DNA from 2 places in the Mycobacteroides abscessus ATCC 19977 genome. Region 2 is predicted to be linked to the other one. Evidence: predicted binding sites of a transcription regulator. Region 2 holds the regulator's gene; the other holds the start of a gene.

Region 1 (15,834 bases), 160 kb from region 2:
GTATCGCTACTCCGGCCGATGCGGCGATGATGATGCAGCTTGGCGCCGAAGGCGTGTTCGTGGGTTCGGGCATCTTCAAGTCCGGTAACCCGGAGCAGCGTGCCGCGGCGATCGTCAAGGCCACCACCTTCTATGACGACCCGGATGTGCTGGCCAAGGTGTCGCGTGGCCTGGGCGAGGCGATGGTCGGTATCAATGTGGAGGACATCGCGCAGCCGCACAGGCTCGCCGAGCGCGGCTGGTAGAACTAGCGGATGGCCGATATCGAGGAGATCCTTACTCTCGAGCAGCTGGAGAAGGACATCTTCCGGGGCAACGTGACCCCCAGCAATCTTCGTCGCACCTTCGGCGGGCAGGTCGCTGGGCAGTCACTGGTGTCCGCGGTTCGCACCGTGGAACCGGAGTATCTGGTGCACTCGTTGCACGGATACTTTCTGCGGCCCGGAAATCCCAACGAGCCCACCGTGTTTCTCGTCGACCGGGTCCGCGACGGTAGATCGTTCGTAACGCGCCGAGTCACCGCGATCCAGGACGGGCAGGCCATCTTCAGCATGTCGGCCTCATTTCAGACACTGGACACCGGTATCGAGCATCAGGATCTGATGCCGCCGGTACCCGATCCGGAGGATCTGCCCGACGCACAGGAACAGGATTCGTTCAACCGGGATCTTTTCCGGCAGTTCGCCGAGTGGGATATCCGGATCGTGCCGGACGAGCTCATGGACAGGAATCCCCGGCTGGCCGCCCAGCAGCGGGTGTGGTTCCGCTGCCGTAAGCACCTGCCCGACGACCCGGTGCTACACATCTGCGCGCTGGCGTATATGAGCGACCTGACGTTGCTGAGTTCTTCGAAGGTGCCGCATCGGGATACCGTGCTGCAGACGGCTTCATTGGACCACGCGCTGTGGTTCCTGCGGCCCTTCCGTGCCGACGAGTGGATGTTGTACGACGAGACATCCCCGTCGGCAGGGTTCGGGCGCGCGTTGACGCAGGGCCGGATCTTCAACCGGGACGGAACCATGGTGGCTGCGGTGGTGCAAGAGGGGCTTACCCGCATTGAGCGTAACCCCGAGCAGGCGTCGGTGGCCCGAGGGAATATGGCGTGAGTCCCCTTGTGGGTGTGCTGGCATTGCAGGGCGATGTCAGGGAACATGTTGCGGCGCTGAAAGATTCGGGGGCCGAGGCGCTTGGTGTGCGTCGCCCCGAGGAGCTTGGCAAGGTCGATGGGCTGGTCATTCCCGGTGGGGAATCGACCACGATGAGCAACTTGCTGCGCGTGTTCGAGCTGTTGGATCCGCTCACCGAACGGTTGCGTGCCGGGCTGCCGGTTTACGGCTCGTGCGCCGGCATGATCCTGCTGGCCAGCGAGATCCTGGATACCCGCCCGGACGCGGTCGCACTCGGCGCCATCGATATGACCGTGCGCCGCAACGCATTCGGACGTCAGGTCGATTCCTTCGAAGGTGACCTGGATTTCACCGGCGTGGACGGTGCGATGCACGCGGTGTTCATCCGCGCACCGTGGGTGGAGCGTGTCGGAGACGATGTCGAGGTGCTGGCCAGTGCGCAGGGCCACCCGGTCGCGGTGCGGCAGGGGAGTGCGCTGGCGACGGCATTTCACCCCGAGGTGACCGGCGACCGCCGGGTGCATCAGCTGTTCGTGGATATGGTCCGCGCCGGCTAGCCCTGATGGCGGGTGCCCGGCTATGCGCGCCAAAGCGGGCTGCCGGCTTCAGGGGTGGTGATGTGTCGCGTACAGCTGGAGTCACCAGCGCAACATGGGCATCGGCCGCAGCGGATGTTTCAACGTCCATTTCCCGGCGGTGCGTAGTAAGAATCCGTGAAAACCGCCGTAGGGCAGTGCCTCCACCACCTCGCGCACATCCGAACGTTCCAGCCCGCTCCAGGCGTACAGGCCGCGGAACGCATCGACCCGGTCACCCAGCCGGAACATCTCGACCCATAGATCGTCGGCAGACCTCAGCTTGTGGTGGTCGGCCACCATCGCCGTGACGCGATCGACATCGGTAATTCCGAACTCCGGCGCCAGTTGCTCGGCCAGTGCCACCGAGGGGTCCAGATAATCCCAAGTACGGGCCGTCCAAATACCGATGTCGTGCACCGCCCATGCCAGCGCGATCTCCGGTGGTGCCTCCGTCATGCCAAGAAGTCGCAGCTGGTAGTTCATGCCGCGGTACAGATGGTTGCGGTAATCCGTGAGGCGGTCGCCGACGACAGCGCCGTATCTATCCAGTACCGCGTCGACGATGGGGTCCTTCACCAGGACAGTCATGTGATTCAGCCTAGGTGCGCGAGTACACTCGGGCAGCGCAGAAGTGCGACAGAACCTAGAGAAAGTAGTACAGGGGTACATGAGCGGCCATTCCAAGTGGGCCACCACCAAGCATCAGAAGGCCGTCAAAGACGCGCGCCGGGGCAAAGAGTTCGCCAAGCTGATCAAGAACATCGAGGTCGCCGCACGTACGGGCGGCGGAGATCCGGCTGGCAACCCGACGCTCTACGACGCCATTCAGAAGGCCAAGAAGACCTCGGTGCCCAACGACAACATCGAGCGGGCCCGCAAGCGCGGAGCCGGCGAAGAAGCCGGTGGCGCCGACTGGCAGACCATCATGTACGAGGGCTACGGCCCCAACGGCGTCGCGGTCCTCATCGAGTGCCTGAGTGACAACCGCAACCGCGCCGCCGGTGAGGTGCGGGTGGCGATGACGCGCAACGGTGGCAGCATGGCCGATCCGGGTTCGGTGTCGTACCTGTTCTCCCGCAAGGGCGTTGTGACGCTCGAGAAGAACAGCCTGTCGGAGGACGACGTGCTGACGGCCGTCCTGGAGGCGGGCGCCGAGGAGGTCAACGACCTGGGCGAGACCTTCGAGGTCATCTCCGAGCCCACCGACTTGGTCGCCGTCCGTCAGGCCCTACAGGAAGCCGGAATCGACTACGAATCGGCGGAAGCCAGCTTCCAGCCGTCGATGAGCGTGCCCGTCGACGTCGAAACCGCCCGCAAGGTGTTCAAACTGGTCGACGCCTTGGAGGACAGCGACGACGTGCAGAACGTTTACACCAATGTGGACTTGTCCGACGAGGTGCTCGCCGCGCTCGACGAAGACTGACCCGCGGCCCATATCGCCAACACCACCACCGCCGTAGTGACCAGCACGGCACCGACGGTGTCGGTGAGATAGTGGTACCCGCAGGCGACCTGCCCCAGCAGCCCGAGCGTGCTGACAATCCCGGCCACGATGTACGCCCATAGGGCTCCGCCGGCGACTAGCACCAGCATCCCCATGACCGCCACCACCACGGTGGTGTGACCGCTGGGGTAGGCGAGGTAGCCGCCCTTTTCACGGCCGACCAGCATCTTGGTGGCTTGAGTGGTCCAGTTCGCGATGAACGGGCAGATGAGCACCACGGCCGCGACCCGCCAGCGCCGCCGGTACAGCTCGAATCCGACGCACACCACGAGCACCGGTACGAGGAATTCCCAGTCGGTGAAGAACAGCAACCAGCGAGGCTGCACCCCGAAGACTGCCTGAGTCAGATCGAAAAACCACGCGTCAAAGGGTGTCGAACCCTTGCCCACGGAGAATCCAAGTGTCAGCATCGCGATGACCCCGAGGGGCGGCCACCACTGAATCATTTTCTCGCTGGGCAGTTTTCCGGCAGACACCCCGACGACAGTAATCGGACGCGCGGCCGGGCCCGAATCGTGCCGGCCGCCGGGAATCACCGCCGGGAATCAAACGTCACTAGACGGCGTTACTGTGATGTCAACGACTGTTGGTCAACAAGTGTTGACAGTGTATGTCAGGCAGGCGTACATCTAAGACATCCGAAAAGTGAGGGGAGGCCCGTCATGGCCACACAAACAGTCGCCCCGGCGCCTGAATCGACAACTCGCTGGCACACCGCACGTGCCGTTCTCGCACTACCGTTCACCGTGGCCGTCTTGGTGCCACTGGTAATCCTGTACGGAACGGGCATCGGGGTGCCCTCGTGGATGTCCGATCAGATGTCGATCACCGCGACAGTGATCGGAACCCTGCTGATCGCGGCCGGCTCATTCCTGGTGACCCGCACCGTCGCACAATTCGATCAACCGGGAAGCAGGCATGTGCGCAGCCCGTTGATCACCGGTGTCGTTGCCATCCTGCTGGGTGAGGCGTTCGCGGTGAACTCGGTGGGTCTGCTGATCTGGACCGCGGTCTTCGTGACGATGAGCGCCATCTATTTCTCGCTGGTCGACGAGCATGGGGCGTTGAAGGTTCGGTCCTGACGGCCCGCTAGGGCGCAGGGGTGTCGATGTACTGCTGAACGATCGGCGCCATCCAGTTCACGATGTCCTGATGCGTCATTTCGATGACGGGGCTGAGCCGCAGAATGTAGCGGCAGACGGCGAATCCGATCATTTGGCCGCCGATGAGCGCGGCACGCTCGGCGGCATGGTCGGTCAAGAGCTCTTCGAACGCGGGTAGTGACTGGTCGGTGAAGATCTCGACCATGCGCAGCCGGGCCTCTTCGTTAGACACCGCGGCGCGCAGCAGTGCCACCATGGTGTCGTCCACTTCCCAGCGCTCCAGGAAGTGTTGGACGATGACCGTGCCGAGTTCTTCGTGGGACACCGCGCTCAGTTCGGGCAGGCACAGATCGAAATTGGCGGCCGCCGCGAACAGCTTGCCCTTGTTGCCGTAGTACCGCATGACCAGCGAGGGGTCGATGCCCGCGGTGCCGGCGATGGCCCGTATGGTCGCCTTCTCGTAGCCGACACTGGCGAAATGCTCCTGAGCAGCCTCGAGGATGGCCGCGCGGGTGGCGTCCGATCGCCGAGGTTCAGGGGGCATGCGCTGAGCTTAGGCCAACGCGCGTTGACATTTGCAGCGCCCTCGCGTGTTGCCCGCCGATAGCGGAACCTCCTCGATATGCTGATCGAACAACTGTTCTACAGCGAGAGGGCTGACGCGTGCGAGTAATGGGAGTCGACCCGGGTCTTACCCGGTGCGGTCTGTCCATGGTCGAGGCATCCTCGGGTCGCAAGGTGGTGGCCCTGGATGTCGACGTCGTTCGCACTCCCGCCAACCAGCCGCTGCCGCAACGACTTCTAGTGATCAGTGAGGTCGTTGAACATTGGATGGAGACTCATCGCCCCGACGTCGTTGCCATCGAGCGCGTCTTCGCCCAGCAGAACGTCTCCACCGTGATGGGCACGGCGCAAGCCGGCGGGGTGATCGCGCTCTGCGCCGCAAAACGGGGGATCGAGGTGTATTTCCACACCCCGTCGGAGGTCAAGGCGGCGGTCACCGGCAACGGCCGGGCCGACAAATCCCAGGTGACCGCGATGGTCACCCGCATCCTGAATCTGCAGGCCGCGCCCAAACCCGCGGATGCCGCCGACGCGCTGGCCCTGGCAATCTGTCACTGCTGGCGCGCGCCCATGCTTGCGAGAATGGCCAAGGCGGAAGCCGTGGCAGAGGAACAACGGAAGGCCTTCGCGGCCCGGATGAAGGCAGCGGCTCGGTAATGGCAGGTCTGCGTAAAGAACGGAGTGCGGCGTGATTGCATCGGTCAACGGCGAGGTCATCGACATCGCGCTCGACCATGTGGTGATCGAGGCGGCCGGCGTGGGGTACCGCGTGAACGCCACACCGGCCACGCTCTCCACGCTGCGGCGCGGCACCCAGATTCGGCTGATCACGGCGATGATCGTCCGTGAAGACTCGATGACGCTTTATGGCTTCACCGACACCGATGCCCGCGATCTGTTCACGACGCTGCTTGGTGTCTCCGGGGTGGGGCCCAAAATCGCGATGGCCACCCTCGCGGTCTATGACGCACCGACCCTGCGCCAGGCGCTGGCCGACGGCGATGTCGCCGCGCTCACCCGGGTGCCGGGGATTGGTAAGCGTGGGGCCGAGCGCTTGGTGCTGGAGTTGCGGGAGAAGGTGGCTGCCGCTCCGGGCGGCACCACCGAACTGGGGCGTGGCACTGCGTCGCTGGTGCGCTCCCAAGTCGTCGAGGCACTCATCGGACTTGGCTTTGCCGCAAAACAAGCCGAGCAAGCCACCGACACCGTTCTGGCCCAAGACAATCCGGGCGATACGGGCGCGGATGTTTCCGGAGTGCTGCGCTCGGCACTGGCGTTGCTGGGTAAGACGCGATGAGCCGTGTGAACGAATTCGACGATCTCGACGATGGCGAGGACGGGTTCGACAACGCTCACATGTCCGGTGCGCTGACGGTCGGTGAGAACGACGTCGACGCCGGCTTGCGCCCGAAGTCGCTGCGCGAGTTCATCGGGCAACCGCGTGTTCGCGAACAGCTGGAGCTGGTGCTGTCCGGCGCGAAGAATCGCGGCGGCACCCCCGACCACATCCTGTTATCCGGCCCACCCGGCCTCGGTAAAACCTCGCTGGCCATGATCATCGCCGCGGAGTTGGGCTCATCGCTGCGGGTGACTTCGGGCCCGGCACTGGAACGTGCGGGCGATCTGGCGGCCATGCTGAGCAACCTCGTCGAACACGATGTGCTGTTCATCGACGAGATCCACCGCATCGCCCGGCCTGCCGAGGAAATGCTGTACCTGGCCATGGAGGATTTTCGCGTCGACATCGTCGTGGGCAAGGGTCCGGGTGCGACGTCCATCCCGCTGGAAGTGGCACCGTTCACACTGGTGGGAGCCACGACGCGCTCGGGATCGCTGACCGGGCCGCTGCGCGACCGATTCGGGTTCACCGCCCATATGGATTTCTACGAGCCCGACGAGCTCGAACTCGTGCTGGCGCGCTCGGCAGGCATCCTCGGCATCGAACTGGGTGCCGATGCGGGTACGGAGATCGCGCGGCGCTCGCGTGGCACTCCCCGCATCGCCAACCGACTGTTGCGTCGCGTCCGCGATTACGCGGAGGTGCGTGCCGACGGTGTCATTACCGTGGACGTCGCCAAGTCGGCCCTGGCGGTGTACGACGTGGACGAGTTGGGACTGGACCGCCTGGACCGGGCGGTGCTCTTGGCCCTGACACGCAGTTTCGGCGGCGGCCCGGTGGGCTTGTCGACACTGGCCGTGGCAGTTGGGGAGGAGTCGACCACCGTGGAAGAAGTATGTGAGCCGTTCCTGGTGCGTGCCGGGATGCTGGCCCGCACCCCACGCGGGCGAGTGGCGACGCCGTTGGCGTGGACGCACCTGGGTCTGACCCCGCCGCCGCAGCTGCTGGGGCAGACCGGGCTGTTCGATTGACGCGACACTAGGGCCCGCGCGGGCACGGGGTTCGCGTCGATTCCACAGAGTCGGATGGCACACTGGTGACTTGTCGCGTGCTCATTTCACGCTGACCGTGCTTGCCCTCGCCTGTACCCAACGGAAACCCAACGGAAAGAACCCCGAAAGCCGCCATGGAATCGATCATCGTCTTCTTGCCGCTCATCCTCGTGATGGGCGCATTCCTCTTCTTTGCGAACCGGCGGCAGCGCAAGGCTCTCGACGCCACCATCGAACTGCACGCGTCCTTGGCGATCGGTGATCGGGTACACACCACCTCGGGCCTGCAGGGCACCATCACCGCCGTCACCGACGACACCGTGGATCTGGAGATCGCACCGGGTGTGGTGACACGTTGGATGAAGCTCGCCGTACGGGACAAGATCGTGGATGAGGTTGAAGACAGCGCAGCCGCCGACGACGGCACGGTTCGCGACGTCGAGAGCAGCGGGGTTGAGCTGACCAAGGAGTAGCGGCTTTCGCCTTTGCTCACATCCCCCGAAAGCCTCCCGACCCGCCCTCGACAAGCAAGGAGACCGGACACGTGGCCTCGTCATCGGCCCCTGTGCATCCCATGCGCTACCTAGCTGCCTTCCTGGTGCTGCTCATCGGCGCCTACCTGCTGGTATTCCTGACCGGCGACAAGCAGCCCAAGCCCAAGCTCGGTATCGATCTGCAGGGCGGCACCCGTGTCACCCTGACGGCTCGCACCCCCGATGGGTCCAAGCCGACCAAGGAAGCGTTGACGCAGGCGCAGCAGATCATCAACGCGCGCGTCAACGGCCTCGGCGTTTCCGGGTCCGAGGTCATCATCGATGGTGACAACCTGGTCATCACGGTGCCCGGAAACGACGGCAGTGAGGCGCGGAACCTGGGCCAGACCGCCAAGCTCTACATTCGGCCCGTTGTGCAGGCGGTTCCGGCGCAGCCCAAGGAGAACCCGGAGCCCGGAGCGGGCGCTCCTCAGCAGGGACAGCCGGCCCCCGCCAAGGAGGCGACGCCTCCTGCGCCGGGCGCGGGTAAGTCCACTCCTGCCGCGCCGCCCTCACCGAAACCGCAGCCGCGGCCGTACCCCGCGCAAACCACGACGCCACCGCCACCGCCACCGGCGACGCAGCCCGCGACACCCAACGCCACGACGGCTCCCGCGCCTCCGGCCGACCTGCCGCCGAAGCCGGGTAGCGGCGAGGAGCGCAAACAGCTGATCGACTTTGAGAAGCAGATCAGGCAGAGCGAGGACCCGCGGATCCAGATGCTGGCCCTGCAAGTTCAGGCCTCGCGCTGCTATGACCCCGACGACCCGCTGGCCGGTAACGACGACCCGAACCTGCCCCTGGTCACCTGCGGCGACGACAGCCAGGGCGGAAAGGCCGCCTACCTGCTGGACAAGTCGATCATCAGTGGCGAAGAGATCAAGGACGCCAGCTCCGGTCTGGATCAGCAGCGCGGCATCTATGTCGTGAGCATGGAATTCAAGCCCACCGGCGCCAAGGTGTGGGCGGACTACACCTCCGCGCACTGGCAGCAGGGCACCCAGACCGCCTTCACGCTGGACTCCAAGGTGATCAGCGCGCCGGCGATCCGTGAGCCCATTCCCGGTGGCAAGACCGAGATCAGTGGGCAGTTCACGTCCGACTCGGCCAAGCAACTCGCGGCGGCACTCAAGTACGGGTCGCTGCCGCTCTCGTTCGAGTCTTCCGATGCCCAAACCGTGTCGGCGACACTCGGTTTGACCTCGCTCAAGGCGGGCTTGATCGCCGGCGCCATCGGCTTGGCGATCGTGTTGTTGTACTCGCTGATCTACTACCGGGTGCTGGGCCTGCTCACGGCGCTGTCCCTGGTGGCCTCCGGCGCCATGGTCTTCGCGATCCTGGTGCTGCTGGGCAGATACATCTCGTACACCCTCGATCTCGCGGGTATCGCCGGCCTGATCATCGGCATCGGTACCACCGCCGACTCGTTCGTGGTGTTCTTCGAGCGCATCAAAGACGAAATACGAGAGGGTCGTTCCTACCGGTCGGCGGTGCCGCGCGGTTGGGCACGCGCGCGCAAGACGATCCTGTCCGGTAACGCGGTGACCCTGTTGGCCGCGGTGGTGCTCTACATCCTGGCCATCGGCCAGGTGAAGGGCTTCGCGTTCACCCTTGGTCTCACCACCATTCTCGATGTCGTGGTGGTCTTCCTGGTGACGTGGCCGCTGGTCTACCTGTCCTCCAAGTCGGCGACCCTGTCCAAGCCCGCGTACAACGGGCTCGGCGCGGTCCAGCAGATTGCCCGCGAACGTAAGGCGGCAGCACACGCATGAGTACGAGCAATGGCACAGTGAGCAACGGCAACGGCACCGACAAGGACGTCGCGGAAGACGCCACGGACGCCACCGCAAGCACCGCGCAGGAGCCCAAATCCACGGCGGTTGAGACCGTTAGCGCCGCACCGGAACACGGATTCCTCTACCGCCTGTACACCGGTACTGGCGCTGTCGACGTCGTCGGGAAACGCACGCTGTGGTTCGGGATCAGCGGTGCGTTCATGGTGGTCGCGATTTTGTCGATCGCGATCAAGGGTTTCGTCTTCGGCATCGACTTCGAGGGCGGTACCAAGGTGTGGTTCCCCAAGGGGGACGCCACCGTCCAGCAGACCGAGGATGTCTTCAGCCAGACCCTGGGACACGACGCCGAATCGATCGTGGTGACCGGCACCGGCGACTCGGCCTCCATTCAGATCCGCACCGAGAAGCTGGACAACGAGCAATCCTCGAAGCTGCACAAGGCGCTCTTCGACAGATTCGCGCCGAAGGGCCCGGACGGCAAGCCGTCCATCGACGCCATCAGCGACTCGGATGTCTCCGAAACCTGGGGCAGCCAGATCACCAACAAGGCGCTCTGGGCGCTGGGCGTGTTCCTGGTGCTGGCCGGCATCTATATCGCCGTGCGTTACGAGCGCTACATGTCGCTGGCCGCGCTGGCCGCGCTGGTTTTCGACCTGCTGGTCACCGCGGGTGTGTACTCCCTGGTGGGCTTCGAGGTCACCCCGGCGACCGTGATCGGTCTGCTCACGATTCTCGGATTCTCCTTGTACGACACGGTGATCGTGTTCGACAAGGTGGAAGAGAACACCCATGGCTTCCAGCACACCTCGCGGCGCACGTATGCCGAACATGCCAACTTGGCCGTGAACCAGACGTTCATGCGTTCCATCAACACCAGCCTCATCTCGGCCATCCCGGTGCTCTCGCTCATCGTGGTCGCCATCTGGCTATTGGGCGTGGGCACCCTGAAGGATCTGGCGCTGGTGCAGCTGGTCGGCATCTTGGTGGGCACCTATTCGTCGATCTTCTTCGCCACCCCGCTGTTGGTGGCGTTGCGTGAGCGCACGGATCTGGTTGCCAGCCACACCAAGAAGGTGCTGAGCCGTCGCAAGCCCGATGCCGCACCGCTGGCAGACGCGGGTGTGGGAAGCAAGACGGCCAAGGTCGCGACATCGGGGACATCCGATGCCGCGGCGACCGGAGTGCGCCCCGCCAAACCCAAGCCCGGCGCCCGCCCTCAAGGTAAGCGAAACACGCGGCGGCACTGATGGATTCACGAAGTCCAGCACGGACCGGGGCAAGACGAATCGCGCGAATCGGCGCCATTGTGACCACGGTGCTGCTCGCGGCGGGGCTGTTGACCTCGTGTTGGACCTCGGCGGCGAAAACGCTGGATTACGCCGTCGACGGTCGCCTCACGACATACAACGTCAACAGCGTCGCGGGTAACGCCTCGGCCGGAGCACAGGCGTTCAACCGTGTGCTCACCGGTTTCGGCTTCCACGGACCCGATGGTCAGGTGATCGCCGATCACGATTTCGGCACCGTCGAGGTAGTGGGCCGCATTCCGCTGGTACTTGACTACACCATCAACGAAAAGGCCGTTTACTCCGACGGCAAGCCGGTGACCTGCGAAGACATGGTGCTGTCCTGGTTCGCGCAATCCGGCCGGATGCCCGATTTCGATACCGCCAGCACGGCGGGATACGCCGACATCTCCACGGTCGACTGCAAGCCGGGCCAAAAGACCGCGCGGGTGACCTTCGCGCCCGATCGTGCCTTTACCGACTGGACCCAGTTGTTCACCGCCACCACGATGTTGCCGTGGCACGTGGTCGCCGACAAGCTGGGCGGCAACATCGATCTGGTGGGCGCGATCGCCTCCAATGATGTTCCGGCACTGCAGAAGATCGCCGATTTCTGGAACAACCAGTGGAACCTCGATACCGATCTGGACCTGTCGAAATTCCCGTCATCAGGTCCGTACAAGCTCGATGGGTACAACGACGACGGCTCCGTGGTGTTGGTGGCTAATGACAAGTGGTGGGGCAACCCGCCGGTGACCAAGCGGGTCACGGTGTGGCCCAGCGGGATTGACGTGCAAAAGCGGCTGTCCGATGGCGATCTTGAGGTGGTCGACGTCGCAGCGGGATCGGCCGGGACTCTCACCGCCCCAGACGGATTTGTGCGCACCGAGGAGCCCGGGTCGGGTGTGGAGCAACTGATCTTCGGTGCCGGGGGATCGGTCGGAGCTCCCGATCTGCGCCGTGCGGTCGCGTTGTGCACGCCGCGGGATGCCATCGCGGGAATCGCCGGAGTGCCGGTGATGAACGCACGGCTCGACACCAGCATCGGAGACTCCTTCGCCTCGGTGGAGGCTGCCGCAGAAGCGGGCCGGTTCATGCGCTCCGATCCGATAGCGGCACGGGCGGCCGCCGCCAACCGTCCGTTGACTCTGCGGGTGGGATATCAGGCGCCGAATCCCCGTCGCGCGGCGATCGTGTCCGCGATGGCGCAGGCCTGCGAGCCCGCGGGTATCACGGTGCAGGATGTCAGTTCGCCCGAAACCGGACCGCATTCGCTCCGGGACAACCAGGTTGACGCGTTGCTCAGCTCGATCGGCGGCGTGCCCGGCAGCGGCTCGACCGGTTCGTGGTTGATGGATGCGTACGCGCTGCGTTCACGCGAAGGAAAGAACCCGGCGAACTACGCCAACGGCCAGATCGACGGCATCATCGCCGCCCTGGCGGTGACAACCAACGCCCGGGATCAGAGTCGGCTGCTCGGCGACGCCTCGGCGATCCTATGGAACGATCTGCCGACACTGCCGCTGTATCGGCAGCCGCGTGTGCTGATCGCCCCGAAGTCGATGTACGCCGCCACCCCGAGCGTCACCCGGTGGGGTGCCGGCTGGAACATGGATCGTTGGGTGCTGCCCACGTGACGGGCCCCGATGAGATAGCCGAACTCGTCGCGTCACTGACCCGTGAGGTCGCCGACTTTCCCGAGCCCGGGGTGCAGTTCAAGGACCTGACGCCCCTGTTCGCGGATGCCGACGGATTGTCACGCGTCACCGACGCGCTGGCACAGGCGGCATCGGGGGCCACGCTGATCGCGGGGATCGATGCCCGCGGCTTTCTGCTCGGGGCCGCGGTGGCGATCCGGCTCGGGGTCGGCGTGTTGGCGGTGCGCAAGGCAGGGAAGTTGCCACCACCGGTGCATGCGCAGACCTACCAGCTCGAATACGGCACCGCGGCGCTGGAGATCCCCGCAGACGGGGTGGAACTTGCGGGCCGCCGCGTGGCGATCGTCGACGATGTGCTGGCCACCGGCGGGACGCTGGCGGCAACCGCGAGGCTGCTGACCACCGCGGGCGCCGACGTGATCAGTGCGGGCGTTGTCCTGGAACTCTCGGATCTGGGCGGCCGCGCGGCCGTGGCGCCGCTGCCATTAACTGCGCTGCGCGCGATCTGAGAGATAATCTATTGCGGTAGGAGGTGAACCGTGGCTGACGAGCACGTGCCCAGCGAGAATCAGGTCGCGGTCGAATCCCTGCCTGCGTTGAGTGAGCCCGGCCCGGTAACCGAGTCTCTGCGGGTGAGCGGCGGCACCATGAGCGCTTCGCGCCGGGTGCGGGCGCGGCTGGCGCGGCGGATGACAGCCCAGCGCGGCGCGGTCAGCCCGGTCCTGGAACCGCTCATCGCTGTTCACCGCGAGTTCTACCCCAAAGCCGACCGGTCGGTGCTGCAGCGGGCATACGAGGTAGCGGAAAGCCGGCATGCCGAGCAGTTCCGCAAGTCGGGGGACCCCTACATCACCCACCCGGTCGCGGTGGCCAACATCCTGGCCGAGCTGGGTATGGATACCACCACGCTGGTGGCCGCGATCCTGCATGACACCGTCGAGGACACCGGATACAGCCTGGAGCAGCTGACCGCCGAATTCGGCACCGAGGTAGCTCACCTCGTTGACGGCGTCACCAAGCTCGACAAGGTGGTGCTGGGCAACGCCGCCGAAGGCGAAACCATCCGCAAGATGATCATCGCGATGGCGCGTGACCCGCGTGTGCTGGTGATCAAGGTGGCCGACCGGTTGCACAACATGCGCACCATGCGCTTCCTGCCGCCGGAGAAGCAGGCCCGCAAGGCCCGTGAGACGCTGGAAGTGATTGCGCCGCTGGCGCACCGGCTGGGTATGGCCACGGTCAAATGGGAGCTCGAAGATCTATCGTTCGCGATCCTGCATCCCAAGAAGTACGAGGAGATCGTGCGGCTGGTCGCGGATCGCGCTCCGTCACGTGATACCTATCTGGCCAAGGTACGCGCCGAAATCGTTGCGACTCTTAATAGTTCGCGAATCAGCGCCACCGTGGAGGGGCGCCCCAAGCATTACTGGTCGATCTACCAGAAGATGATCGTCAAGGGCCGCGACTTCGATGACATTCACGACTTGGTGGGTGTGCGTATCTTGTGCGACGAGATTCGTGACTGTTACGCCGCGGTGGGCGTGGTGCACTCCCTGTGGCAGCCTATGGCGGGACGATTCAAGGACTACATCGCCCAACCGCGTTTCGGTGTCTACCAGTCCTTGCACACCACCGTGGTCGGTCCGGAAGGCAAGCCGCTGGAGGTGCAGATTCGCACCCGGGACATGCACCGCACCGCCGAGTACGGCATCGCCGCGCACTGGCGGTACAAGGAAGCCAAGGGCCGCAACGGGGTTCCGCCCACCCATGCCGCCGCCGAGATCGATGACATGGCGTGGATGCGCCAGCTGCTCGACTGGCAGCGTGAGGCCGCCGACCCCGGGGAATTCCTGGAATCGTTGCGCTACGACCTCGCGGTCCAGGAGATCTTCGTCTTCACGCCCAAGGGCGACGTCATCACACTTCCCGCCGGTTCCACGCCGGTGGATTTCGCATACGCGGTGCACACCGAGGTGGGGCATCGCTGTATCGGCGCCCGTGTCAACGGCCGGCTGGTGGCGCTGGAACGCAAGCTCGAAAACGGGGAAGTGGTGGAGGTTTTCACCTCCAAGGCGGCCAATGCGGGACCTTCGCGCGACTGGCAGACCTTCGTGGTGTCGCCGCGGGCCAAGGCCAAGATCAGGCAGTGGTTCGCCAAGGAACGGCGCGAGGAAGCCCTCGAGGCCGGCAAGGACGCCATCGCGCGTGAGGTGCGCCGCGGTGGTCTTCCGCTGCAGCGTTTGGTCAACGGCGAAGGTATGGCCTCGCTGGCCCGTGAGCTGCGCTACCAGGACACCTCACAGCTCTACACCGCGGTGGGCGAGGGGCACGTTTCGGCCCGGCACGTGGTGCAGCGATTGGTCGCACAGCTCGGCGGTGTGGACAGCGCCGAAGAAGAGTTGGCCGAACGGTCCACCCCGTCGACCATGCCCATCCGGCAGCGGCGCTCCGACGATGTCGGGGTGGCGGTGCCAGGGGCGCCCGGGGTGCTGACCAAGCTCGCCAAGTGCTGCACACCGGTACCCGGTGACCAGATCCTCGGTTTCGTAACCCGGGGCGGGGGAGTCAGCGTGCACCGGACCGACTGCACCAACGCGGAATCCCTTCAGCAGCAGTCGGAACGGATCATCGAGGTGCACTGGGCGCCGTCGGCGTCTTCGGTTTTCTTGGTGGCCATCCAGGTCGAGGCCCTGGACCGGCACCGGCTACTGTCCGACGTGACCCGGGCACTGGCCGATGAGCGGGTGAACATCTTGTCGGCCTCGGTGACCACCTCCAACGATCGAGTTGCCATCAGTCGATTCACCTTTGAGATGGGCGATCCGAAGCACCTGGGGCATGTCCTCAACGTGGTGCGCAATGTCGAGGGCGTCTATGACGTCTACCGGGTGACCTCGGCCGCCTAGCGGCGGTCTACCGGCGCCGCCAGACGCCGAGATTGACATTGTGACGCGAAAGTGCGAGTACGCGTCTGCAGAACGTAGATCTCGCGAGCCGCGTCAGACGATCAAGCGCCGAAGGCCCGCAGCACGATTCGGGTGGCCGCGGCAATCGTCGGCTTACCTTTGGTGGATGTGGGGTCCTCCGGGACGGTGAGTACCGCCATCACGATGGGTGCACGGCCCGGGGGCCAGATCACCGCGATGTCGTTGGTTTCACCCTTGAAGCCGCCGCCGGTCTTGTCTGCGACCGTCCACCCGGCGGGAACTGCTGCCCGAATGGACTGGTCGCCGGTGGTATTTCGCTTCAACCAATCGGTCAGCAGATCCCGTCCCCGTGAATCCAGCCCTTCGT
Region 2 (15,834 bases):
GAGTTCTTCCTTCTTCTCGCGGGCGCCGGCGCGCTCACGGTCCAGCTCGGCGAAATGGGCGCCGCGTCTGCGGTTGAAGGTCTCCCGTGCCGTCGAATACCGCTTCCACAGCGCGTCGTCCGTCTTGCGATCCACACCGTGGATGGACTTCCACTCGTCGAGAATGGCCCGGATCCGGTCACCGGCGGCCTTCCACTGGGTGGAGTTGGCGGCCAGCTCCTCGGCTTCGGCGGCCAGCTCCTCCTTGCGGGAAATACTGGCCGAGCGCGCCTCGTCACGCTGGGCACGCGCCGCCGCTGCCTGTGCGTCCGCGGACTCCACGAGCGCCGACAACCGTGCCGACAGGGAGTCCACATCACCGAGCACCGCGGCGGCGGGCAGCGTCTCGGCCAGGTGCTCGGCGGCGGTCTTGATCTTGCGTGCGTCACCTGACCCGGACCCGAGCCGCAGTTCCAGCAGCTGGACTTCCGTCTCCAGATCTTCGAATCTGCGTCCGAAATGCGCATACGCCGCGTCGGCGTCCCCGGCCTGCCACGACCCGATCTGGCGTTCTCCGGCGCTCGTGATCAGCCACACGGTGCCGTCATCATCCACCCGGCCGAACTTGTGGGGGTCTACATGGTGAGCCGCGGGAGCCGGCGCCGCGGGACGGCGCGGCATCGGATGAGGTTTCGGCCCCGGCCGGGGGACGGGGGTAACACGCTCTTGCTGTGTTGAGAGTTCCGGCTGTGTCTGATCGGACATGAAACCTCTTCCTACAATTGTTGCCGCGCAGCACGGCGCCCTAAGCTCACTACACCGTTCATTCAAACAGGTGTCATCGCCGCACGGGCGAACATATGCCAGATGATTACCCGAGGAGGCCGCGATGTCCCAGGTGGATATCGCGTGGGCCCCGACGCTGAAGGCCAGCTAGCGCTGTGAATTTGTCGATAGCCATCTGCCCGTCGACCCCGCTGCTGGTACCCGAATTGGGGGGTGAGGCCGCGGCCGAGACCGGTGAGCTGCGTGCGGCGAGCGTGACTGTTGCCCGCAGCCTGCCCGCACAATGGATCGCGATCGGAGTCGGGGACGGGCAGTACCACGCCGATATGTCGGGCACTTTCGCCGGCTACGGAGCTGACGTGCGCGTTTCACTCTCGGATCGGATGGGCAAGCCGGCCCAGCTCCCGCTGCCGGTACTTATCGCCGGGTGGCTGCGCAGCCGCGCGGAAGCCGACGAAGCCGAGGTACGGCTTGTCGGTCCTGCTACGGATGCGCTGGCCTTCGGCCGGGCGTTGCGTGGTGAGATCGAGAGGCGACCGGTGCCGCCCGGCGTGCTGATCGTCGCCGATGGCGCCAACACCCTGACCGACAAGGCGCCCGGCGGTTACCGGCCCGACGCCGAGGCGGCGCAGCGTGCCGTCGTCGATGCCCTGACGCGGGGCGATGCCGCCTCGTTACGGCACCTGCCGGACGCCATCACCGGCCGTCCCGCATACCAGGTGCTCGCCGGGCTGGTGGATTCCGACGTCGTCGAGGCCAGGTGCTTGTATCGCGGCTCGCCCTACGGGGTGGGGTATTTTGCCGGCATTTGGCGGGTGTCATGACACGGCCCATCGCGGTCATCGGTCCCACCGCCACCGGCAAGTCGGCGCTCGCGCTGGAGCTGGCCGAGCGCTTGGGCGGGGAGATCGTCAATGCCGACGCGATGCAGCTGTATCGCGGTATGGATATCGGCACCGCCAAGGTGCCGGAATGCGAGCGGCGGGGTCTCGTTCACCACATGCTCGACGTGCTTGACGTGACCGAAACAGCCACAGTCGCGACCTATCAAGAACGCGCCGTCGCGACGATCGACGATATCCGTGCGCGCGGACATGTGCCGGTGATCGTCGGCGGATCGATGATGTACATCCAAGCGTTACTTGATGATTGGGCGTTTCCCGCGACGGACCCGCAGGTGCGTGCGCGCTGGGAGGAGCGCTTGGCGCAGATCGGGGTCACCGCGCTGCACGCCGAACTCGCCGCGCGTGACCCGGCGGCGGCCGCGATCATCTTGCCCACCGACGGGCGCCGCACAGTGCGCGCGCTTGAGGTGATCGAGCTCACCGGTCAGCCGTTCGCGGCATCGGCGCCCACCATCGGCCCGCCACGGTGGGACACATTGATCGTCGGATTGGATTGGGAGACGGAGAAACTCGATGATCGGATCGCCCGGCGCACGGACCTGATGTTCGAGCAGGGTTTCGTCGGCGAGGTCGAATATCTGTTGAGTACCGGGTTGCGTGACGGTGTGACCGCGTCGCGGGCCATCGGATACGCGCAGGTCATCGCGGCGCTGGACGCCGGGGGTGGTGCAGGGGCGCTGGCGCAGGCGCGCGACCTGACCTTCGTCGGCACCCGCCGCTATGTCCGTCGTCAACGGTCGTGGTTCGGCCGCGATCATCGCGTGGTATGGCTGGCAGGGGAGTCCGTGGAGACCGGTGGCCCTGAAGGGCTGGCGGGCGAAATCGTGTCGCGCTGGCGCCTATCCTCGAATACGTGAAGTTCACCAAGGGGCACGGCACCCAGAACGATTTCGTGGTGCTGCCGGATGTCCACATCAAACGCGACCTGTCGGTGGCCGCCGTCCAGGCGTTGTGCGACCGGCAGCGCGGTCTCGGCGCCGATGGCGTGCTGCGCGTGACCACGGTGGGCGCTGCTCTGGAGGGCGGGGTCCTGGCCGAGAAACCTGCCGGGGTGAGCAGCGAAGACTGGTTCATGGACTACCGCAATGCTGACGGTTCGATCGCCGAGATGTGCGGCAACGGTGTGCGAGTATTCGCGCACTATCTGCGATCGGTAGGACTGGAGCATCGGGACGAGTTTGTGGTGGCCTCGCTGGCCGGGCCCCGGCCGGTGCGCATCAATTCCTGGAGCCAGCTCACCGCCGATGTGACGGTCGACATGGGGCCGGTCAAGGAGTTCGGTGCCGGCGAGGCGATCGTCGGTGGACGCCGGTTTTCCGGCCTGGCCATCGACGTGGGTAATCCACACTTGGCCTGTGTGGATGCCGTACTGACAACCGAGCAGCTGCGCATCCTCGATGTGGGTGCGCCGGTTACCTTCGACGAGCAGTTGTTCCCCGATGGAGTCAATGTCGAGGTGCTGACGGCTCCGTCCGCGGGCCCGGCGAACACGGTGCATATGCGCGTTCACGAGCGTGGTGTCGGCGAGACACGTTCCTGTGGAACGGGAACGGTAGCGGCGGCCTACGCCGCGCTGCGTCACATCGGGCAGCGGACCGGCGAGGTCGTCGTCAACATTCCTGGTGGACAGGTTCGCGTGACGGTCACCGGTGAATCCAGCTTCCTGCGCGGGCCTTCCATGTTGCTGGCCGATGGCGAAATCTCGGATGAATGGTGGGGCGGCATTGGCGCCTGCGGATAATTCGGATGCGTTCGATGAGCCCCGGGTGGGAGCATCGGTAGCCAGTATGCGTACCACCTATGAGACGCCCACCGACGGCGAGCTTGCGCTGGAAGACCGCGCCGCACTCAAACGTGTGGCGGGGCTTTCCACCGAACTCGCCGACGTCACCGAGGTCGAATACCGCCAGCTGCGCCTGGAACGAGTTGTGCTGGTAGGGGTCTGGACCGAGGGTACCTCGCAGGAGGCCGAGGCCAGCATGGCCGAGCTTGCCGCACTGGCCGAAACCGCCGGATCCGAGGTGCTCGAAGGTCTGATCCAGCGGCGCCAAAAGCCCGATCCGGCAACGTATATCGGCTCTGGCAAGGCGATCGAACTGCGCGAGATCGTGCTGGCCACCGGCGCCGACACGGTGATCTGCGACGGGGAGCTAAGCCCGGCCCAGCTGGTGGCCCTGGAAAAGGCGGTCAAGGTCAAGGTCATCGATCGCACCGCCCTGATCCTGGACATCTTCGCCCAGCACGCGACCAGCCGCGAGGGTAAGGCGCAGGTCTCGTTGGCGCAGATGGAGTACATGCTGCCGAGACTGCGCGGCTGGGGTGAATCGATGTCCCGGCAGGCCGGTGGTCGTGCCGGCGGCGCCGGTGGCGGGGTGGGCACCCGTGGCCCCGGTGAAACGAAGATCGAGACCGATCGGCGCCGGATCCGCGAGCGCATGTCCAAGTTGCGCCGCGAGATCCGCGATATGAAGAAGGTTCGTGACACCAAGCGCAGCCGCCGCCTGGAAAGCGATGTCCCATCGGTTGCCATCGTCGGCTACACGAACGCCGGTAAATCCAGTCTGCTGAACGCGATCACCGGGGCAGGGGTGCTCGTTCAGGACGCGTTGTTCGCCACGCTCGAACCCACGACGCGCCGCGGAACATTCGATGACGGCCGCGAATTCGTCATCACGGACACCGTTGGTTTCGTGCGGCACCTGCCGACCCAGCTGGTCGAGGCATTCCGGTCCACGCTGGAAGAGGTTGCCGACGCGGATCTTCTCGTCCATGTGGTCGATGGGTCCGATATGGCACCGCTGGCCCAGATCGAGGCGGTGCGCACGGTGATCGGTGAGGTGGTCGCCGATCATGATGCGTCCGCGGCGCCGGAGCTGTTGGTGATCAACAAGGTCGACGCGGCGGGTGATCTGGCGCTGGCGCAGCTGCGCCGCGCGTTACCCAAGGCGCTATTCGTGTCGGCGCACACGGGCGAGGGGATCGCCACGCTGCGCGAGGCGATCGCCGAGGCGGTGCCCCGCGGTGATGTACCCGTCGATGTGGTGATCCCGTACGAGCGCGGCGATCTGGTGGCCCGAATCCACACCGAGGGGCAGGTGCAGTCCACCGAGCATCTCGCCGATGGCACGCGGGTAGTGGGGCGGGTGCCGCGGGCGCTTGCCGCCGTCCTGACCGCGCTCTAGTCGCGGGCGACGAACCGCGGCGGGGTGTGTGCCCGCACCGGCGGTGGCGTCCCCTCGAACCGTTCGATCTGCACCAGCACGTGCTGCCCGGTGCAGCCCTGCGCCAGCGACGAGGTTCCCGAGTCGTCTGTCAGCACATTCGGATTGCCATGGGCGCAAGCAGAATTCGGGTCGGCGGGCTCGATCGGGTCAAACCATGCCCCGGTCGACAGCTGCACCACCTGGCGTCGTAGGCCCTCATCGAGGACCGCCCCGGCCAGGCAGGCGCCGCGGTCGTTGAACACCCGCACCACGTCGCCGTCGGCGATACCACGGGTGGCGGCGTCCTGCGGATGTATCCGGAGAGGCTCGCGTCCCCGCACCTTCGACCCTTGGCTGGTGCCACCGAAGTCGAGCTGGCTGTGCAGCCTGGTGCGCGGCTGATTGGCGATCAGATGCAACGGAAAACGCTGAGCGCGCTCACCGCCCAGCCATTCGGTGGGTTCGTACCACTGTGGGTGACCACCGCAGTCGGAGTATCCGAAGCCGTCGATGGTCTCGGAAAAGATTTCGATGCGCCCGCTGGGAGTGTGCAACGGGTGCGCAGCGGGGTTCTCACGGAAGTCCGACAGCAGCGTCAGGCCGGCATCGGTCGGCAACTCCAGATAGCCGCGGTCCCAGAATTCGTCGAAGGAGGGCACCGAAAAGTTCAGCGCGCCGGCCCACTCGGTGTAGATGTGGCGCAGCCACTGGGCGGCGGTGCGTCCCTCGCTGAACTGCTCGCCGAATCCGAGTCTGTCGGCGAGTGCCGAGAACGTGGTGTAGTCGTCACGGGAGTTGGCATAGGGCGGTGCGACGGCTTTCATCGCCACCAGCAGTGGGTCGTTGCGGCTACCGGAGAAGTCATCGCGCTCCAGACTGGTGGTGGACGGCACGACGATGTCGGCGTGCTTGGCCATCGCGGTCCACACCGGGTCGTGCACGACGACGGTGTCGACCCGGGACAGCGCGCGGCGCAGTCTGGGCAGATTCTGATGATGATGGAAGGGGTTGCCGCCCGCCCAATAGACGCAGCGGATGTCCGGCAAGGTCAGTGTTTGACCGTTGTAGGCGAGCGTCTGCCCAGGGCGCAGCAGGAGCTCGCTGATGGCCGCCACCGGGATGAACGTCTCGACGGGGTTGGGGCCCTGCGGAAAGGTGGGCAGCGGACAGCTCACCGGGGCCAGCCCGGGCTCGTTCATCGAGCCGTAGCCATGGCCGAAACCGCCTCCCGGAAGCCCGATCTGACCGAGCATCGCGGCCAGGGTGAGTCCCATCCAGGGTGCCTGCTCACCATGGCGCACCCGTTGCAGGGACCAGCTGACCGTCACCAGAGTGCGCCCTGCCGCCATGCGGCGGGCCAAGGTGCGCAGCTCGGCCGCGTCCAGGCCACTGATGGGTGCCGCCCACTCCGGGCTCTTGGGTACGCCGTCGTCGACGCCCAGTAGATAGCGCTCGAACCGCTCGTAGCCGGTGCAGTAGCTGCTCAAGAAGGTCAGATCTGCGAGCTTCTCCACCGCCAGCACATGCGCCAGCGCCAGCATGACCGCCACGTCGGTCCCGGGAATCGGGGCGTGCCATTCGCATTCGCCGTCGATGTCATCGTGTAGCGGACTAAAGGAGACGATGCGTCCACCGCGGTCGCGGAATCTGTTGAGGGCATCGCGCGCCGGGTGCGCGGTGGTGCCGCCATGGTTGACACCCGTGTTCTTCAGCGCGATTCCGCCGAACGCGATCAGCAGATCGGTGTTTTCGACGATCACGTCCCAGGATGTGGATCGCTTGAACAGCCCGTCGTGGGTTCCGATGACGTGCGGCATGATGACGCCGGTCGCGCCGAGGCTATAGGAATGACGCGAAAAGGTATACCCGCCCAGCAGTTTCAGGAACCTGTGCACCTGACTCTGGGCGTGGTGGAAGCGCCCTGCGCTGGCCCAGCCGTATGAGCCCCCGTAGATAGCCTCGTTGCCATGGGTGTCGACGACGCGCCGCAGTTCATCGGCCAGCAGTTCGGTCAGCTCATCCCAGGACACCTCGACGTATTCGTCGGCGCCACGCTTGTCGCTGGGGCCAGGGCCCTCCCGCAGCCAGCCGCTGCGCACCGCCGGCGCGGTCACCCGGGCCTGGTGCCGGATGGAACCAGGAATGTTCTGCAGCAGCGGGGAGGGGTCTAGATCGGTCTCGATCGGAGTGACGCCGATCACTTCGCCGTCCCGGACCTCGGGGGTGAACGCGCCCCAGTGGGTGTGGGAAAGCCGTGCCGAGCCACTCACCTGAACAGCGGAAAACGCGGGCCTGATCACCTGAATGACTCTAGGCTTTCTGTCCGACGAAACCGGGCAGGCGAGTACCGACCGACCAGTGGGTTGGTATACATTCTGCCAAGTACGTAAATCCAAACCGGAAGGTGATCATGGCCGGCGCCGTTAAGTTCAAACGCACCATTTTCGAACCCGAGCACGAACTGTTCCGCGAGTCGTTCAAGACCTTCCTGGATCGGCACGCTGAGCCGTACAAGGAGGAGTGGGAGAAGAACAAGATCGTCGACCGTGCACTGTGGGTCGAGGCCGGCAAACAGGGCTTCCTGGGCACCGACATGCCCGAGGAGTTCGGTGGCGGTGGTCTTATCGATTTCCGCTACAACACGATCATCACCGAAGAGGTGACCAAGGGACGCCACACCGGCGTCGGATTCAGCCTGCATAACGATGTCGCCGGCCCGTACTTCCGGGACCTGGCCAATGACGAGCAGAAGGCCCGCTGGTTCCCCGGCTTCTGTTCCGGCGAGCTGATTTCGGCCATCGCCATGACCGAGCCCGGCACCGGAAGCGATCTGCAGGGCATCAAGACCCGCGCCGTCAAGGACGGCGATCATTACATTCTCAATGGCGCAAAGACCTTCATCACCAACGGCATCAACGCCGACCTGGTGATCGTGGTCGCACAGACCGATCCGGAAAAGGGCGCGCTGGGTTTCTCGCTGATCGTTGTGGAGCGCGGCATGGAGGGCTTCGAACGCGGCCGCAAGCTCGACAAGGTCGGTCTGGATGCTCAGGACACCGCCGAACTGTCCTTCACCGACGTCCGGGTGCCTGCGGCCAACCTGCTGGGTGAAGAGGGTCAGGGCTTCATCTACCTGATGAAGAACCTGCCGCAGGAGCGTATGTCGATCGCCGTCATGGCGGCCGCCGCGATGGAGTCGGTGCTCGAAGAGACCATTGCGTACACGACCGAGCGCAAGGCATTCGGCAAGCCCATCAAGAGCTTCCAGAACAGTCGTTTCCTGCTCGCCGAGCTGGCCACCGACGCAACGGTCATCCGGGTCATGGTCGACGAGTTCATCTCGTTGCTCAACAAAGAAGAGCTGAGTGTCGAGCAGGCCGCGATGGCCAAGTGGTACAGCACCGAGAAGCAGGTCCACCTGATCGACCGCTGCCTGCAGCTGCACGGCGGGTACGGCTTCATGCGCGAGTACCCGGTGGCCCGGGCATACATGGACTCCCGTATCCAGACGATCTACGGCGGCACTACCGAGATCATGAAGGAGATCATCGGGCGTTCGCTCTAGTCGCCCATGCACATTCGTGACGCGACGGCCGCCGATGCGGCCGCGTGTGCGGCAATCTATGCGCCGTATGTGACCGATACGGCCATCTCGTTTGAGGAGGTGCCGCCGTCGGATGCTGTTCTTGCCGAACGCATCCAGACGGCGGCCCACCGACATGCCTGGCTCGTCGCCGAGGATGGCGGGGAAATTCTCGGCTACGCGTATGCGGCGCCGTGGAAGTCGCGCACTGCCTACCAATGGGCCTGTGAGGTCAGTGTCTATGTCGACGGCGCGCGCAGGCAGCGCGGCACCGGACGCCAGTTGTACACAGCGTTACTCGGCCGGCTACGGGAGCTGGGTTATCGCACCGTGCTCGCGGTTGTCGTCACACCCAATGCGGCGAGTGAAAAGCTGCACCGGACAATGGGATTCGAGCAGGTCGCGCTGTACCGGCGGATTGGATACAAGCTGGGCAGCTGGCATGACGTCACGCATTTTCAGCTGTTCTTGACCTCCGCCGGCGATTCCCGCGCGCCGGGGCCGGCGCCCGGGGAGGCCTAGACCTTCCGGATAACGGTGACGACCTTGCCCAGAATGGCGGCGTCGTTGCCGGGAATCGGCTCGAAGAGTGGATTGTGCGGCATCAGCCAGACCTGGCCCGATGTCCGCTTGAACGTCTTGACGGTCGCTTCTCCGTCGATCATCGCGGCCACGATGTCGCCGTTGTCGGCCACGTTCTGCTGGCGGACCACCACCCAGTCGCCGTCGCAGATCGCGGCGTCCACCATCGACTCGCCAACCACCTTGAGCAGGAACAACGAGCCCTCGCCGACAAGCTCGCGGGGGAGTGGGAACACATCTTCGACGGCCTCCTCGGCGAGGATGGGACCGCCGGCGGCAATGCGCCCGAGCACAGGCACGAATGTCGGCTCCGGCAGGTCGCCCGAGCCGATCACGTCGGTGGTCGCCGATGGAGTGCCCGCGTCATCGATTCCCCGAACATCAACGGCGCGTGGACGATTGGGATCACGCCGCAGAAAGCCCTTCTGTTCAAGGGTGCGTAGTTGGTGGGCGACTGACGAGGTGGAGGTGAGCCCGACGGCGTCTCCGATTTCGCGGATGCTCGGGGGATAGCCCCGCTCATTCACCGATGCGCGGATGACCTCCAGGATGGTCCGCTGGCGCTCGGTCAGTGAACCGGTGGCGGGTCCCTTGCTGGGTGTATCGCTCATGGGCCCGAATCTAGCCCTGTCGACGGCATATATCAAACATGTGTTCGATGCGTGTCGCAAATAGGGGGCGCCGGGTCGCCCCGGGAGGGTAACGGGGCAGGTCAGCAGCACTTGTCGGTGTCGGATGCTACAAATCGATCACATGTTCGGACGTCGAACACATGATCGAGTACATTCGAACATAAGAGCGAACGGGTTAACCGATCGACAGGACAGATCGACAGGACAGGAAGGGCATACCGATGAGCACAAACGTTCTCACCCCGCCGCGTAGTTCTCACGCTCGCGAGGGTGCGCCGCGCGAGTACGCCCCGCCGGCACGCGCGTACAGTGCGGAGTACCCATTGACTCAGCGCCGGGCGCTGCCGGTGCGCACCGTCGCCTATCGGCGGCCTGCCGGCCGACCGGTTGCCTACCGCGGTAACGGCATCCGTGTGTCGGGGGTAGCGCATCGCGTACATCGTCGCCGCCCGGTGAGCCTGAAGGCCACCATCGTTGTCGCGGTGGGGGCCGCGGTGGCGACGATGTGGCTGTTGATGCTCGGCCAGGTCAGCGCCGCGGGCATCGGGGGAGCGGGCGTGCCGGACCGCCTTGCGGTTGTGCAGGTCGCTCCCGGAGAGACCCTGGCCGACGTCGCGTCGCGTGTCGCGCCTGAGGCGCCACGCTCGGCGGTGGTGTCCAAGATCCGCGAACTCAATGAACTTGATTCGGCGACAGTGCAAGCCGGTCAGACGCTGGTTTCCCCGGTCGGCTGATCGGCACACGGACGTGACCTTCGGGCGTGCGGGAGCACGGGTATCCTCGACACCGGTCTGGGCGCGCTGCGCGGTGCGTCAGTCATCCCAGCCCAACGACATAGAGTCCAGAACCGGCGAAGGAGCAGTAATGCACTGTCCGTTCTGCCGTCATCCTGACTCGCGCGTTGTCGATTCCCGTGAGGCGGACGAGGGTCAGGCGATACGACGCCGGCGCTCATGCCCCGAGTGCGGCCGCCGTTTCACCACCGTCGAGACCGCCGTGCTGGCCGTCGTGAAGCGCAGCGGGGTCACTGAGCCTTTTAGTCGCGACAAGGTCGTCAAGGGCGTACGGAGGGCCTGTCAGGGTCGTGATGTCGATGATGATGCGCTGAACCTGCTGGCCCAGCAGGTCGAGGATGCCGTCCGGGCGGCTGGATCCCCGGAAATTCCCAGCAATGAGGTGGGCCTGGCCATCCTTGGCCCGCTGCGTGACCTGGATGAGGTCGCGTACCTGCGCTTTGCCTCGGTGTATCGCGGGTTCAGCTCCGCCGAGGACTTCGAACGTGAGATCGCAGCACTGAGGGCCCATCGGGACGCTCCGGCGGAATCCTGACCCGTCGGGCCGATTCCGGGCTGCCTAGTCCAGCGTGAGCGGTTGATCGGCGACCACGCGGCCGCCGATCGTGACCCAGCCCTCCGGGCTCCACTGCGTGAAAATCTGCGACCCTTTGCCCTGATTGATGATCAGGTCACGGCTGAGCAAGTCCGTCAGCCGTGCCGCCACGGACCCGGTCGCCTCGTCTTCATCGACGCCCAGATCAGACGCGAACACCCGGGACCGCACCAGGTTGGCGTCGCGGTTTTGCCAGGCCCATATGCAATGCAGCAGTTCGTCCGGGTAGTCGGCAGGGTCCGCGGCCTCGACATCAGCAGGGGAGTCCGATTCGTGGAAATCGGTTTCCGGTGCCCAGTCGGAACGGGCCCGTATCCATGTCCGATCGTCGTAGCTGACCTGCAGTACTCCCGCGGGAACCTGCAACGTGTTGACCGGTGTTCCGCGTTCACGCAGCCACCAGGCCAGTCCCACCGTGGGATGTCCGGCGAAGGGAAGTTCTGCCGCCGGAGTGAAGATCCGCAGATGCGCGGTGTTGGACCCTTCCGCTGGCAGATCCACGAAAACCGTCTCGCTGAAACCCAACCGGGCGGCGACCTGCTGTCGGTCCGCCGCGCCCACATCGGCACCGTTGACTATCCCCAGGGGATTGCCGAAGTTGCCTGTCTCGTCGGTGAATACGCGCACAACCGCGACATCAACGCTCATTCCTCGACTCTACGTCCCTTGCGCCGCGCGCACTCGGGTACCCGGGAGTTGGCGCAAATCTTTGACAGCGCTTGAGCTCTCGCGCTAAGTGGCGCTGCGTTCGTCGGTGCCCATCGCATCGAGCACCGCCATGCGGGTGCGGGCGGCCCCACTGATGGCGTGTTCGGTGACGCCGGTTCGCAACAATCGGCGCAGTTCGTCCTCGTTGTATTCGCCGGGCTCGGTGGATGCGATGAATTGGCGAACGATGCCGATGAATCGTTCGGGGTCGTCATGGAAGGGGAAATGTCCGGATTTGTCGAAGATCTCCAGTGCGGAGCCGGGCATCGCGGCATGCGCGAGGTGTCCATGGCTGACGGGAATGACCAGGTCGTCGCTACCCCAAATGAGCTGAACAGGAACGGATTCGGTCAAGTAACATCGGTCCAGCATGGTGACCACCTGGCCGCGCCAGTCCACCACCGCGCGCAGCGTGCGGGTGAACGCGGCGGAGGCCCGGGGTTCAGGGAGATCAGCGAGAACGCGCAGCACATCGGGGATATCGCGGGCCATACTCGCCCGGCCGAACGTCGCGCGCGCCACCGCACCGCCCAGTCGGAGCATCGGCATGGCCATTGGCAGCCTCAACAGGCCCAGCGCATCTCCGATGAACGGCAATGACGCGCAACGCAACACGATGTTGACATCCTTGGTCACGCCTCCCGGCGCCACCAGGATGAGACGCTCCACCAGGTGAGGGAACTGGTAGGTGAATTGCATGGCGACGCCACCACCGAGCGAATGCCCAACGACGGTGACCCTCTCAATGTCCAGCACGGCCAGCAGGTCCCGCATGCCATTGGCATAGGCCGCTACCGAGTAGTCGGCGCGTGGCTTATCGGACTGTCCATGCCCTAGCAGGTCCGGGGCGATCACGGTGAAATGCTCGGCGAGCTGCGCATGCACACTGTCCCATGTCGCCGAGTTGTCGCCGATACCGTGGATGAGTAGCAGCACCGGGCCCGAGCCCGCGATCCGGTAGGCGCGCCGGTACCCGTGGATGGTGCGGAACGCCAGCCGTGGACGCGTCGATGTAGCTGCGGATGGCGTATCGCCGCCGCCGTCGACCCCGTCGATGTGCTCGGTATCCGGCACCGGACGCAGGAGCCGCGGTGGAGGATTCATGTGAAGTATTTTGACCCGTCGCCGCAAATTTGGCGCGGCGAGCGCACAACCCGGCTAGAGAATGGGGCCTTCCGGTGACGGACCCGAGGGATCGTCGCCGAACTTGGCCTGTTCGGCGAGGAATCGCTCGAACTCTCCGGCCAGCTCGTCACCGCTGGGCAGCTCTTCGTCCCGTGCCAGCAACGAACGATTCTCCTGGGCCGCGACAAAGGCGTCGTACTGGCGCTCGAGGGCCTGGACCACCTGCGCCACTTCCTCGCTGCCCTCGACCTGCTCGTTGATCTGGTTGCGCACCTTGGCGGCCGCCTCGCTGAGCTCCTGTAGCGGCAGATCCAGATCGCCGGTCCTGGCGACCTCTTCCAGCAGGCGCTGCGAGGCCTCCGGGTAGTCGGTCTGCGCCAGGTAATGCGGAACGTGCACGGCGAAGCCGACCACGTCGTGCCCGTGCTGGGCCAGGCGGAACTCCAGCAGATTGGACGCGCTGCCCGGCACCTGAACCTCATCGATCCAGCCAGGGTGCTCGTCGAGCGTCTTGCGATCGTTGCCGTGCGCGGTCAGCGTGATCGGGCGGGTATGCGGAACCGCCATCGGAATGGCGCCCAATCCGATCGTCTTACGCACGCCGAGCTGCTCGGCGAGCAGCCGGATCGCGTTGACGAATCGCTCCCATTTCAGATCCGGTTCGAGCCCGGCCAGCAACAAGAACGGTGTGCCCTTGGTGTCCTTGAGGGCATACAGATTCAGCTCGGGGGTGGCGTACTCGGTGAAGTGATCGCTCTTGAATGTCATCACCGGCCGGCGCGACCGGTAGTCGAGCAGATCGTCGATCGCGAACGACGCCACCAGCTCGCTCTCAAGCGTCTGGCGTAGATGCGCGGCGGCCAGTTTCACGGCATGGCCGGAGTCGGAGAAACCCTGTAGCGCGTGCACGAGAACCGGGCCGCGTCCGTCGGCAGATGCCAGCTGCGGGCCCGGAAATTCCAGCTCGTACATGCCGCTCTGATCCGGTTTGTACGGCTGTGGCTCTACACCCTCATTGCTGGTCATGGCTCGCCTCCCTTCGCGTCCTCGTCCTACCAGTGTCCCTTACCGGCAGGCAAACGGCGAATGTACCTATCGGGTCAACGGCCCGGGCGGGATGCGAATTCCGCGCCCGGCCGCTATTCGCCCAGCGCGAAATGCCTCAGGCCTTGAACTGATTCAGCGCGCGAATCTTGTTCATCACGTCGAGTGCGGCCACCTTGTACGCCTCCGAGAACGTCGGGTAGTTGAAAACCGCGTCTACCAGGTATTCGACGGTGCCGCCGCAGCCCATCACCGCCTGGCCGATGTGCACCAGATCGGTGGCGTCGGATCCGAAGATGTGTATCCCGAGCAGTCGCAGGTCCTCGGTCGACACCAGCAACTTGAGCATTCCGTACGAATCCCCGGCGATCTGGCCACGCGCCAGCTCGCGGTAGCGCGAGACGCCCACCTCGTAGGGAATCGCGTTCTTGGTGAGTTCAACCTCGGTGGCGCCCACATAGGACACCTCGGGGATGGAGTAGATGCCGATCGGCTGCAGGTCCGTCATGCCTTTCGACGGCTCTCCGAACGCGTGATAGGCCGCCAGACGCCCCTGATCCATCGAGGTGGCCGCTAGCGCCGGGAACCCGATCACGTCGCCCACCGCGTAGATGTGGTCGACCTTGGTCTGGAAGTTTGCGTCGACCCAGATGCGGCCGCGGCGATCGGCCTCCAGGCCCGCCTTGGGGAGGTCGAGCTGGTCGGTCTGTCCCTGCCGTCCTGCGGAGTACATGACGGTGTCGGCGGGAATTTGCTTGCCGCTGGCCAGGGTGGTCATGGTGCCGGTGTCATTGACCTCCACGGTGGTCACCTCTTCGCCGAACCGGAACGTCACCGCCAGGTCCCGCAGGTGAAAACGAAGGGCCTCAACCACTTCCGGGTCGCAGAAATCCAGCATGGTGTCACGCTTTTCCACCACGGTCACCTTGGTGCCCAGGGCGGCGAACATGGACGCGTACTCGATGCCGATGACACCGGCGCCCACGACGACCATCGATCCCGGGATGAAACGCAGATTCAAGATGCCGTCCGAGTCCAGGACACGCTTCTCGTCGAAGGCCACTCCATCGGGGCGGGCGGGATTGGTTCCGGTGGCGATGACGACGTAGTCGGCATGCAGCGTGGTGCGCTCTCCGCGCGAAGGTTCTTCCACGACGACGGTGTGTTCGTCGGCGAAGCGGCCGATGCCGCTGATCAGATCGATCCGGTTGCGCTGCAGCTGGGCACGCACCACCTCGATCTCCTTGCGGATGACGTGCTCGGTGCGCGCCAGCAGATCCTCCGGGGTGATGTTGGCCTTCACGCGGTAGCTGGCGCCGTACAGCTCGCGCTGGTTCATGCCCGTCAGATAGAGCACCGCCTCGCGCAGTGTCTTGGACGGAATGGTCCCGGTATTGGTGCAGACGCCACCGAGCATGTTGTCGCGTTCGACGACCGCCACCGACTTGCCGAGCTTGGCCGCGGCGATGGCGGCCTTCTGGCCTCCGGGGCCGGACCCGATGACGACGAGATCGTAGGAAGGAGTATCAGCTGTCGGGGATGAGCCGCTCGGGCGAAGACCGTTGGTCATGGGTGTACTCATACGCCGATTCGCCGAATCGTGCATGCCCTGCGCGTCACGGCGATATGAACAGTTGTCCCGCCTGAATCTCGCGCGCGCCTCCTGGGGCCCGGGCGGTACCGATGGCAGCATGTGACCGTGACGGCATCGCGGCTGGTAGCGACGATGGTTGTGGCTGGGTGCTGCGCAGCCATCGCTCCGGCATGCACGCGGGCCATCGATGGATCGGCCGTGGAAGCTTCCGGCTCTGCCCAGCCCGCAACACCGACCCCCGCGAGCGCCGTGCGTGCGCCAGCCGGACCGGTGGGTCCGCTACTGCTGGCGCCCACTGATTTCC

The links. The regulator LexA, encoded in region 2, represses DNA repair genes until DNA is damaged. The targets are predictions, from matches to a motif close to CGAACANNTGTTCG.
Region 1: the regulator LexA is predicted to act here: its motif matches at 4,943-4,956, upstream of ruvC (crossover junction endodeoxyribonuclease RuvC).

What each region holds. Positions count from the first base shown of each region.
Region 1 covers NC_010397.1:2,928,462-2,944,295, reverse strand. The annotation lists gene pdxS (pyridoxal 5'-phosphate synthase lyase subunit PdxS) at 1-245, shown strand, start outside; gene MAB_RS14660 (acyl-CoA thioesterase) at 255-1,106, shown strand; gene pdxT (pyridoxal 5'-phosphate synthase glutaminase subunit PdxT) at 1,115-1,684, shown strand; gene MAB_RS14650 (hypothetical protein) at 1,766-2,293, opposite strand; gene MAB_RS14645 (YebC/PmpR family DNA-binding transcriptional regulator) at 2,373-3,128, shown strand; gene MAB_RS14640 (phosphatase PAP2 family protein) at 3,074-3,745, opposite strand; gene MAB_RS14635 (hypothetical protein) at 3,872-4,291, shown strand; gene MAB_RS14630 (TetR/AcrR family transcriptional regulator) at 4,299-4,856, opposite strand; gene ruvC (crossover junction endodeoxyribonuclease RuvC) at 4,976-5,533, shown strand; gene ruvA (Holliday junction branch migration protein RuvA) at 5,565-6,173, shown strand; gene ruvB (Holliday junction branch migration DNA helicase RuvB) at 6,233-7,246, shown strand; gene yajC (preprotein translocase subunit YajC) at 7,402-7,740, shown strand; gene secD (protein translocase subunit SecD) at 7,812-9,572, shown strand; gene secF (protein translocase subunit SecF) at 9,590-10,843, shown strand; gene MAB_RS14595 (ABC transporter substrate-binding protein) at 10,843-12,519, shown strand; gene MAB_RS14590 (adenine phosphoribosyltransferase) at 12,516-13,049, shown strand; gene MAB_RS14585 (RelA/SpoT family protein) at 13,080-15,446, shown strand; gene blaMAB (MAB family class A beta-lactamase) at 15,548-15,834, opposite strand, start outside.
Region 2 covers NC_010397.1:3,083,598-3,099,431, reverse strand. The annotation lists gene MAB_RS15450 (DUF349 domain-containing protein) at 1-744, opposite strand, end outside; gene MAB_RS15445 (class III extradiol ring-cleavage dioxygenase family protein) at 921-1,589, shown strand; gene miaA (tRNA (adenosine(37)-N6)-dimethylallyltransferase MiaA) at 1,586-2,527, shown strand; gene dapF (diaminopimelate epimerase) at 2,524-3,411, shown strand; gene hflX (GTPase HflX) at 3,458-4,852, shown strand; gene MAB_RS15425 (molybdopterin guanine dinucleotide-containing S/N-oxide reductase) at 4,849-7,143, opposite strand; gene MAB_RS15420 (acyl-CoA dehydrogenase family protein) at 7,284-8,438, shown strand; gene MAB_RS15415 (GNAT family N-acetyltransferase) at 8,445-8,978, shown strand; gene lexA (transcriptional repressor LexA) at 8,975-9,649, opposite strand; gene MAB_RS15405 (LysM peptidoglycan-binding domain-containing protein) at 9,892-10,404, shown strand; gene nrdR (transcriptional regulator NrdR) at 10,535-10,999, shown strand; gene MAB_RS15395 (PhzF family phenazine biosynthesis protein) at 11,024-11,707, opposite strand; gene MAB_RS15390 (alpha/beta fold hydrolase) at 11,792-12,871, opposite strand; gene MAB_RS15385 (proteasome assembly chaperone family protein) at 12,926-13,918, opposite strand; gene sthA (Si-specific NAD(P)(+) transhydrogenase) at 14,055-15,506, opposite strand; gene MAB_RS15375 (hypothetical protein) at 15,630-15,834, shown strand, end outside.